2 regions of the Cupriavidus sp. MEYA8 genome follow, and region 2 is predicted to be linked to the other one. Evidence: riboswitches for the same ligand, from Rfam matches in the RefSeq annotation. Region 2 holds a riboswitch; the other holds the start of a gene.
The links. Region 2 has a riboswitch for glycine ahead of AC5WJ1_RS20675 (D-amino acid dehydrogenase). Riboswitches for the same ligand answer to the same signal wherever they lie in the genome.
Positions count from the first base shown of each region.

Region 1 (3,400 bases), on a different replicon from region 2:
TTACCTTGGGCGGCGGTCATGGGAAGCGGGGCGTTCATTGGCAAGAACCTCGTGGGGAGCGCTGCGGCAGGTGGTCAGCCGTGCCGCGGCGCTGCAAATGCTGTGTGCCGATCCCGGGTGCGGGACCGGCGGGGCGATCAGGCGCCGACGCTGGCCTTGTACGCGTCGGCCGACATCAGGCCGTTGACGTCGTCGCTGTTGGCCGGCTTGAGCTTGAACAGCCAGGCGTCGAAGGCATTGGCATTGACGCTTTCCGGCTCGGCCGTGGCGGCTTCGTTGACGGCGATCACTTCGCCGGCCACCGGGGCGTAGATATCGGAAGCGGCCTTCACCGATTCCACCACTGCCAGCGCGTCGCCGGCACCGACCGACTTGCCCACTTCGGGCAGTTCCAGGAAGACGATGTCGCCCAGCGCATCCTGTGCGTGGTCGGTGATGCCAATGGTGAGCGTGCCGTCGGCTTCGACGCGCACCCACTCATGCGACTCGGTGTATTTGAGGTCGGCGGGGAAATTCATGAAGGTTCTCCGGATTCAGATCTGTTTCTTGTTGGGTGATGCCTGCCCGGCAACGCTGCCGGCAGGCGAGGGCGACCGTTGGGTGAGCGGATGTTTCCCTTAGCTCACGAGTGCCTTGCCATTACGCACAAACGGCAGTTTAACCACAGTCGCGTTGAGTTTGCGGTCGCGGATCTCCACCTGCACGGTGTCGCCGACGTTCACGCCCTGCGGCAGGCGCGCGAACGCGATCGATTGCGACAGCGAGGGGCTGAAGGTGCCGCTGGTGATTTCGCCGTCACCGGCGGCGGTGATGACCTTCTGGTGGGCGCGCAGCACGCCACCTTTGTCGCGCAGGATCAGGCCGAGGAATTGCTGGCGCGAGCCGGCCGCGGCCAGTGCCGCCTTGCCGGTGAAGTCGCGCTCGCTCTGCAGGTCGACGGTCCAGGCCAGGCCCGCGTCCAGCGGCGAGGTGCTGATATCCATGTCCTGGCCATACAGGTTCATGCCGGCTTCCAGGCGCAGCGTGTCGCGCGCGCCCAGGCCGGCCGGGCGCACGCCCGCGGCATTCAGTTTTTCCCACAGGCCGGCGACGCTGGCCGCCGGCACCACCAGCTCGAAGCCGTCTTCGCCGGTGTAGCCGGTGCGCGCGACCATGACTTCGCCAAGTGCGGGGTCCTGCACCACGACAGCGTTGAACGGCTTGAGCGCATCGGAAGGCTGGGTCGACGGGAAGGTACTCCACACCTTGGCGCGGGCGTTAGGGCCCTGCACCGCGACGATCGCCAGCGGCTGCGCGCCCGCGGGCGCAACATCTTCACGGCGCGGGGTGATGGTCACGCCGCTGCCGGTGGCGTCGTTGCGCGCACGGATCCAGTCGATATCGCCGACCGCGGTGCTGGCGTTGACCACCAGGCGGAAACGGTCCTCGGCAAAGAAATAGACGATCAGGTCGTCGATCACGCCGCCTTTTTCGTCGAGCATGCACGAGTACAGCGCCTTGCCCGGCGTCTGCAGCTTGTCGACGTTGTTGGCCAGCAGGCCGCGCAGGAAGGCGCGGGTATTGGGGCCGCTGAGGTCGACCACGCACATGTGCGAGACGTCGAACATGCCGGCGTCGGTGCGCACGGCGTTGTGTTCTTCGATCTGGGAGCCGTAGTTGACCGGCATGTCCCAGCCGCCGAAGTCGACCATGCGGGCGCCGAGGGCGCGGTGGATGGCGTTGAGGGGCGTGGCCTGGAGCGTCATGGAATCCTCGGGGGCAATGTCGGGTCGCGAAAACAAAAAAGGGCCATCCGCCGCAACGATCGCTATGCCAATGGCCAAGCAATCCGCTGCGGCGGATGACCCCTCTGTCCTCGATACCTGAGAGATTACGAGGCGGATTCGTTGAATCCCGTCCTCGCGCGCCCCTTCGGTGGGCACGCTCGCCATGAATGGCGGGTGCCGCTCTCCAGAGTGCGGCATGCATCGTGTGCATGTTGCATGCCGATCCGAGCGGTCCGTGGTGCCTGAGAGTTTTCGGGTGATACCCCTTCGGCGGCGCAGATATGCGCGCTCTCCCGGTCGGATGCGCGCAATGTACGGGAGGGCCCTGCCTTTGTCAACGCGGCGGGCGCCCCCCGCCAGCAGCCATTCGCCCTATCAACGGCGATGGTCGTCGGTCATTACGTTACCGACCACGCCGCCCAGGGCGGCACCGCCCAGCGTGCCTGCGGCACTACCGTGCGTCAACGCAGCACCGCCGGCCGCGCCCACGCCGGCACCAATGACCGTGTTGCGCTGCTTCGGTGTCATGTCGGCACAGCCGGTGGCCAGGGCCGCAACGGCTATGCCGGCCATCGTCGCTTTGGAAAAGGCTCGTAGCATTTTCATGATGGGCTCCGAAAGTAACTTTGAGTACGTTCGGGACGCAGGTCTGCCATCCCGCCATACTGGTTAGAGGAGGGCCCGGACGCCCGGTTTTGGGACTTACCAAGTGTTACTTCGGTAACGTCCCCGCCCCCGGAAAAAGCGGTTCCCGCTGACTGATCAGGGCCGGCCCAGCGTGTTAACATGATTAGCTTTGCGTCCGGCGCCGCCCCATGTGGTGTACAGGGCGCGACGCCGTCCCGACCACCCCACGCAAGCATTCCCGCGCATGAGCCACGGCCTCAACGCCGCCCAATCTGAAGCCGTCCGCTATCTGGACGGACCCTGCCTCGTCCTTGCCGGGGCGGGCTCGGGCAAGACCCGCGTGATCACGCAGAAGATCGCGCACCTGATCGAAGACAAGGGCTTCGAGCCGCGCCATATCGCCGCCGTCACCTTCACCAACAAGGCTGCCAAGGAGATGCAGGAACGCATCGGCAAGCTGATGGAAGGCAAGACCACGCGCGAGGGCAAGCGCATCCCGCTCAAGCAGCTCACAGTCTGTACCTTCCACTCGCTGGGCGTGCAGATTCTGCGCATGGAGGCGGAACACGTCGGCCTGAAGCCGCAGTTCTCGATCATGGATTCGGACGACTGCTTCGGCCTGATCCAGGAGCAGCTCGGCACCACCGACAAGAAGCTGATCCGCGGCGTGCAGAGCACGATCTCGCTGTGGAAGAACGGCATGGTCGACCCCGAGGTCGCGATCGCGCAGGCGGCCAATGCCGACGAGCACCAGGCCGCGCTGGTCTACCGCAACTACGTCGCCACGCTGAACGCGTACCAGGCGGTGGATTTCGACGACCTGATCCGCTTGCCCGCGGAACTGTTCGCGCGCAACGAAGCGGTGCAGCTGAAGTGGCAGAACCGGCTGCGCTACTTCCTGGTCGACGAGTACCAGGATACCAACGCCTGCCAGTACCAGCTGCTCAAGCTGCTGGCGGGGGGCTCGCACCTGCGCGCGCCGGCCTTTACCGCGGTGGGCGACGACG
Region 1 covers NZ_CM181221.1:3,500,316-3,503,715, reverse strand. Annotated here, with positions in the region: gene gcvP (aminomethyl-transferring glycine dehydrogenase) at 1-38, opposite strand, end outside; gene gcvH (glycine cleavage system protein GcvH) at 138-518, opposite strand; gene gcvT (glycine cleavage system aminomethyltransferase GcvT) at 618-1,745, opposite strand; glycine riboswitch at 1,840-1,964, opposite strand; glycine riboswitch at 1,986-2,072, opposite strand; gene AC5WJ1_RS16450 (YMGG-like glycine zipper-containing protein) at 2,142-2,372, opposite strand; gene AC5WJ1_RS16445 (UvrD-helicase domain-containing protein) at 2,638-3,400, shown strand, end outside.
Region 1: another riboswitch for glycine. It lies ahead of gcvT (glycine cleavage system aminomethyltransferase GcvT); the one in region 2 lies ahead of AC5WJ1_RS20675 (D-amino acid dehydrogenase).

Region 2 (3,400 bases):
CTGCGACCTGGCGCTGGCGCAAGGCACCGGCGGCTACCTGGGCTCGCGCCACGGCAGCGCCACCCTGATCCTCGAGCGCGAATAATGAACGATCGCCGGAGCAACTGACATGACGACCCCGCACACTCCCATGGCCTACAAGGCCCCGGACGAACAGCCCGACAACATCGAATTCTGGCAGGCCGCGCGCGAAGGCCGGCTGCTGGTCAAGCACTGCCAGTCATGCGGCAAGACGCACTGGTATCCGCGCACGCTGTGCCCGTTCTGCATGGGCGATACGGTCTGGAAGACCGCCAGCGGCCGCGGCACCATCTACTCGTACAGCGTCACGCGCAAGGCTGGCCCGCAGGCGTATTGCATTGCCTATGTGACGCTGGACGAGGGCGTGACCATGATGACCCATATCGTCGATTGCGATCTCGATGAGGTGCGCATCGGGCAGAAGGTGAAGGTCAGGTTCGCGCCCAGCGTGGATGGGGCGCCGGTGCCGGTGTTTGCGCCGGCCTGAGCGGTTCACGGCGGGCGATGGCGCTTCACTCCGTGGAGGCTCCCGCCCTCTCCCCCGTACCTCTCCCGCGAGCGGGAGAGGGGCTGGGGGAGAGGGCCAGCGCTGGCAATAGCGAGGCGCTCAACTGGCAATCTCAAGCCTTGGCAAGTCCCAGCGAGCCCACGCCCGAGACTTTCGGCTCAACCAGCGCCTGCGCCACCACCCCCGCCACCATATCCGCCGTCACCGCCGACAGCGTCCAGCCAAGGTGCCCATGCCCGGTGTTGTAGAACACGCACCGGGCCCGCCCCCGCCCAACACGCGGCAGCATATCCGGCAGCATCGGCCGCAGCCCCGCCCACGGCACCACGCTGCGCGTGCTGACGCCGGGGAAGCACTGCTGCACCCATTCCACCAGCGGCCGGATGCGGTCGGCGCGGATGTCGCGGTTGAAGCCGTTGAACTCCGCGGTGCCGGCCACGCGGAAGCGGTCGTCGCCCAGGCGGCTGGTGACCAGCTTGGTTTCATCGTCGAGCAGGCTGACGGTCGGCGCCGCGGTGCGGCTGCCCGCGTCGTTCAGGTTGACGGTGATGGAATAGCCCTTGACCGGATAGATGTTGACGCGGTCGCCCAGCCCGGCGGCCAGCGCGCGGCTGGCGGTGCCGGCGCAGATCACCGCGCCGTCGAAGGTCGAGGTGGCGCTGTCCGCGCCTTCCTGCACGGTCACGCTGGCGCTGCGGCCATCGGTGGTGACCTTGCGCACGTCCTCGCCGTAGCGGCAGTGCACGCCCATGCGCTCGATGGCGGCGGCCAGGCCGCTGGTGAACTTGTGGATGTCGCCGGTCGAATCGCTTTCGGTGAAATAGCCGCCGTAGTAGGTGCCGGCCAGCGTCGGCTCGATCGCGCGCATTTCCGCCGGCGTCACCGCGCGGCGCTCCAGCCCGCCCTGCGCCAGCAGCGCCGAGACGCGGCCCGCGTGCTCGAAGCCCGCCTTGTCGCGATAGATATGCAGGATGCCTTCGCGCTTGTGGTCGAAGTCGATGCCTTCCTGCGCCGCCCACGCGAACAGGTGCTCGCGCGCCGCGATGGCCAGGCGCGCGGTCTCGATGGTGTTGCGGCGGTAATGCGGGATCGAGGCGATGAACTCGGCGAACCAGCTCAGCTTGTGCCAGCTCGGGCGCGGGTTGACCAGCAGCGGGGCGTCGCTGCGCAGCATCCACTTCAGGCCCTTGATGATGGTGGACCAGTGCGTCCACACCTCGGCATTGGAGGCGGATAGCTGCCCGCCGTTGGCGAACGAGGTTTCCATCGCGGCGTAGCGGTGGCGCTCGAACAGGGTGACGGAGAATCCGCGCCGGGCGAGCGCGTAGGCCGTGGTGACACCGGTGATGCCACCGCCGATGACGGCGATTGTCTTCATGATCTGGCAGTCCAGAAACGTCGGGGTGGGAGCCCGCACGCGACATGCGTGGCGGACGCCCCCTCTGTTCCTGACCTGAGAGATTCACGACAGCCGCCGGTGGTGCCCGGGGGTACCGGTGGCGGGGGCCGCTTGCTCCTTCGGTATGCCGGCTGACGATGGCGGCATTCTTCAGAGTGCTGTGACGCGTGATACCGGTCCTTTTGCCTGAGAGTTTCCGGGGCGGTTGCTCCTTCGGCGCTGTCCGCGGCGGCTGCCGCCGGATCAGTCTCTCCCAGCATCACGTTGGCGCGAACGCCAATCCGCGCAAATCTAGAGACAAAGGCCGCAAGTGGATATGCGGGTAAACGCGAATAGAGCCAGTCGTGTTCGCATGGATGGGTCGAGTCGCTTCTTTACCGGCGCGGCGCTATGTCGCACTGCGTCAAGCCGACCCGCCCCCTAGAATGTCAGCACTCGCTACGCGGAGGAAGTGCGCCGTAGCACGAGCCGGATACGGCGCACCGGTCGGGCGAGCCAGAAGAACAGAAAAGGTATTCCAGTGAGAAGAAATCGGATTGCGCTGGCCGCCTCGGCCGCGCTGATGGGCCCCGGCATCGCCGGCGCGCAGCCGGATGAACCCGTCAGCGCGCCGCAGCCCTTGCAGGAAGTCGTGGTCTCGGCGAAGACCGGGCGCGGCGAAACGCCGGCCACGCCGCCCAATACGCCATCGCCCGCCTATGGCATCAGCGCCGCACGCATGGCGGACTTCAACGTGGTCAACACCGAAGACGCGCTCAAGTACGCGCCCAACCTCGCCGTGCGCAAGCGCTTCATCGGCGATATGAACTCGATCATCTCGGTGCGCAGCACTAGCTCGCGCCAGTCGGCGCGCGGGCTGGTCTATGCCGACGGCCTGCTGCTTTCCAACCTGCTGGGCTCCGATTTCACTTTCCCGCCGCGCTGGTCGCTGGTCAACGCCGCCGAGATCGAGCGCGTCGACGTGCTGTATGGCCCGTATTCGGCGCTGTACCCGGGCAATTCGCTGGGCGCGACCGTGCTGATCAGTACGCGCACACCGGAGAAGTTCGAGGGCGATGCCAGCGTGCAGCTATTCACGCAGCGCTTCAACCTGTACGGCACGCACGACAGTTTCAACGGCGTGCACGCCAACGCCTACGTGGGCGACCGCGCCGGGCCGTTCTCGTGGCTGGTCAGCGTCGACCGGCAGGACAGCAAGAGCCAGCCGCTGAGCTTCTACACCGCGGCGCGCTCCAGCGTGCGGGCGACTTCGGCCGACAAGCCCGTGACCGGCGCCTACTTCGACCAGGACCAGACCGGCGCCGACCGCACCGTGATGGGCGTCAACAGCGAGGGCGTCACGCACACCGTGCAGGACCAGCTCAAGCTCAAGCTCGGCTACGACATCACCAATACCCTGCAGGCGCAGTTCACCGCCGCCTACTGGCAGCAGGACCGCTCCAGCGCCACCGGCAGCTACCTGCGCGATGCCG
Region 2 covers NZ_CM181222.1:789,597-792,996, reverse strand. Annotated here, with positions in the region: gene AC5WJ1_RS20685 (thiolase family protein) at 1-85, shown strand, start outside; gene AC5WJ1_RS20680 (Zn-ribbon domain-containing OB-fold protein) at 110-508, shown strand; gene AC5WJ1_RS20675 (D-amino acid dehydrogenase) at 642-1,907, opposite strand; glycine riboswitch at 1,962-2,092, opposite strand; glycine riboswitch at 2,093-2,194, opposite strand; gene AC5WJ1_RS20670 (TonB-dependent receptor) at 2,449-3,400, shown strand, end outside.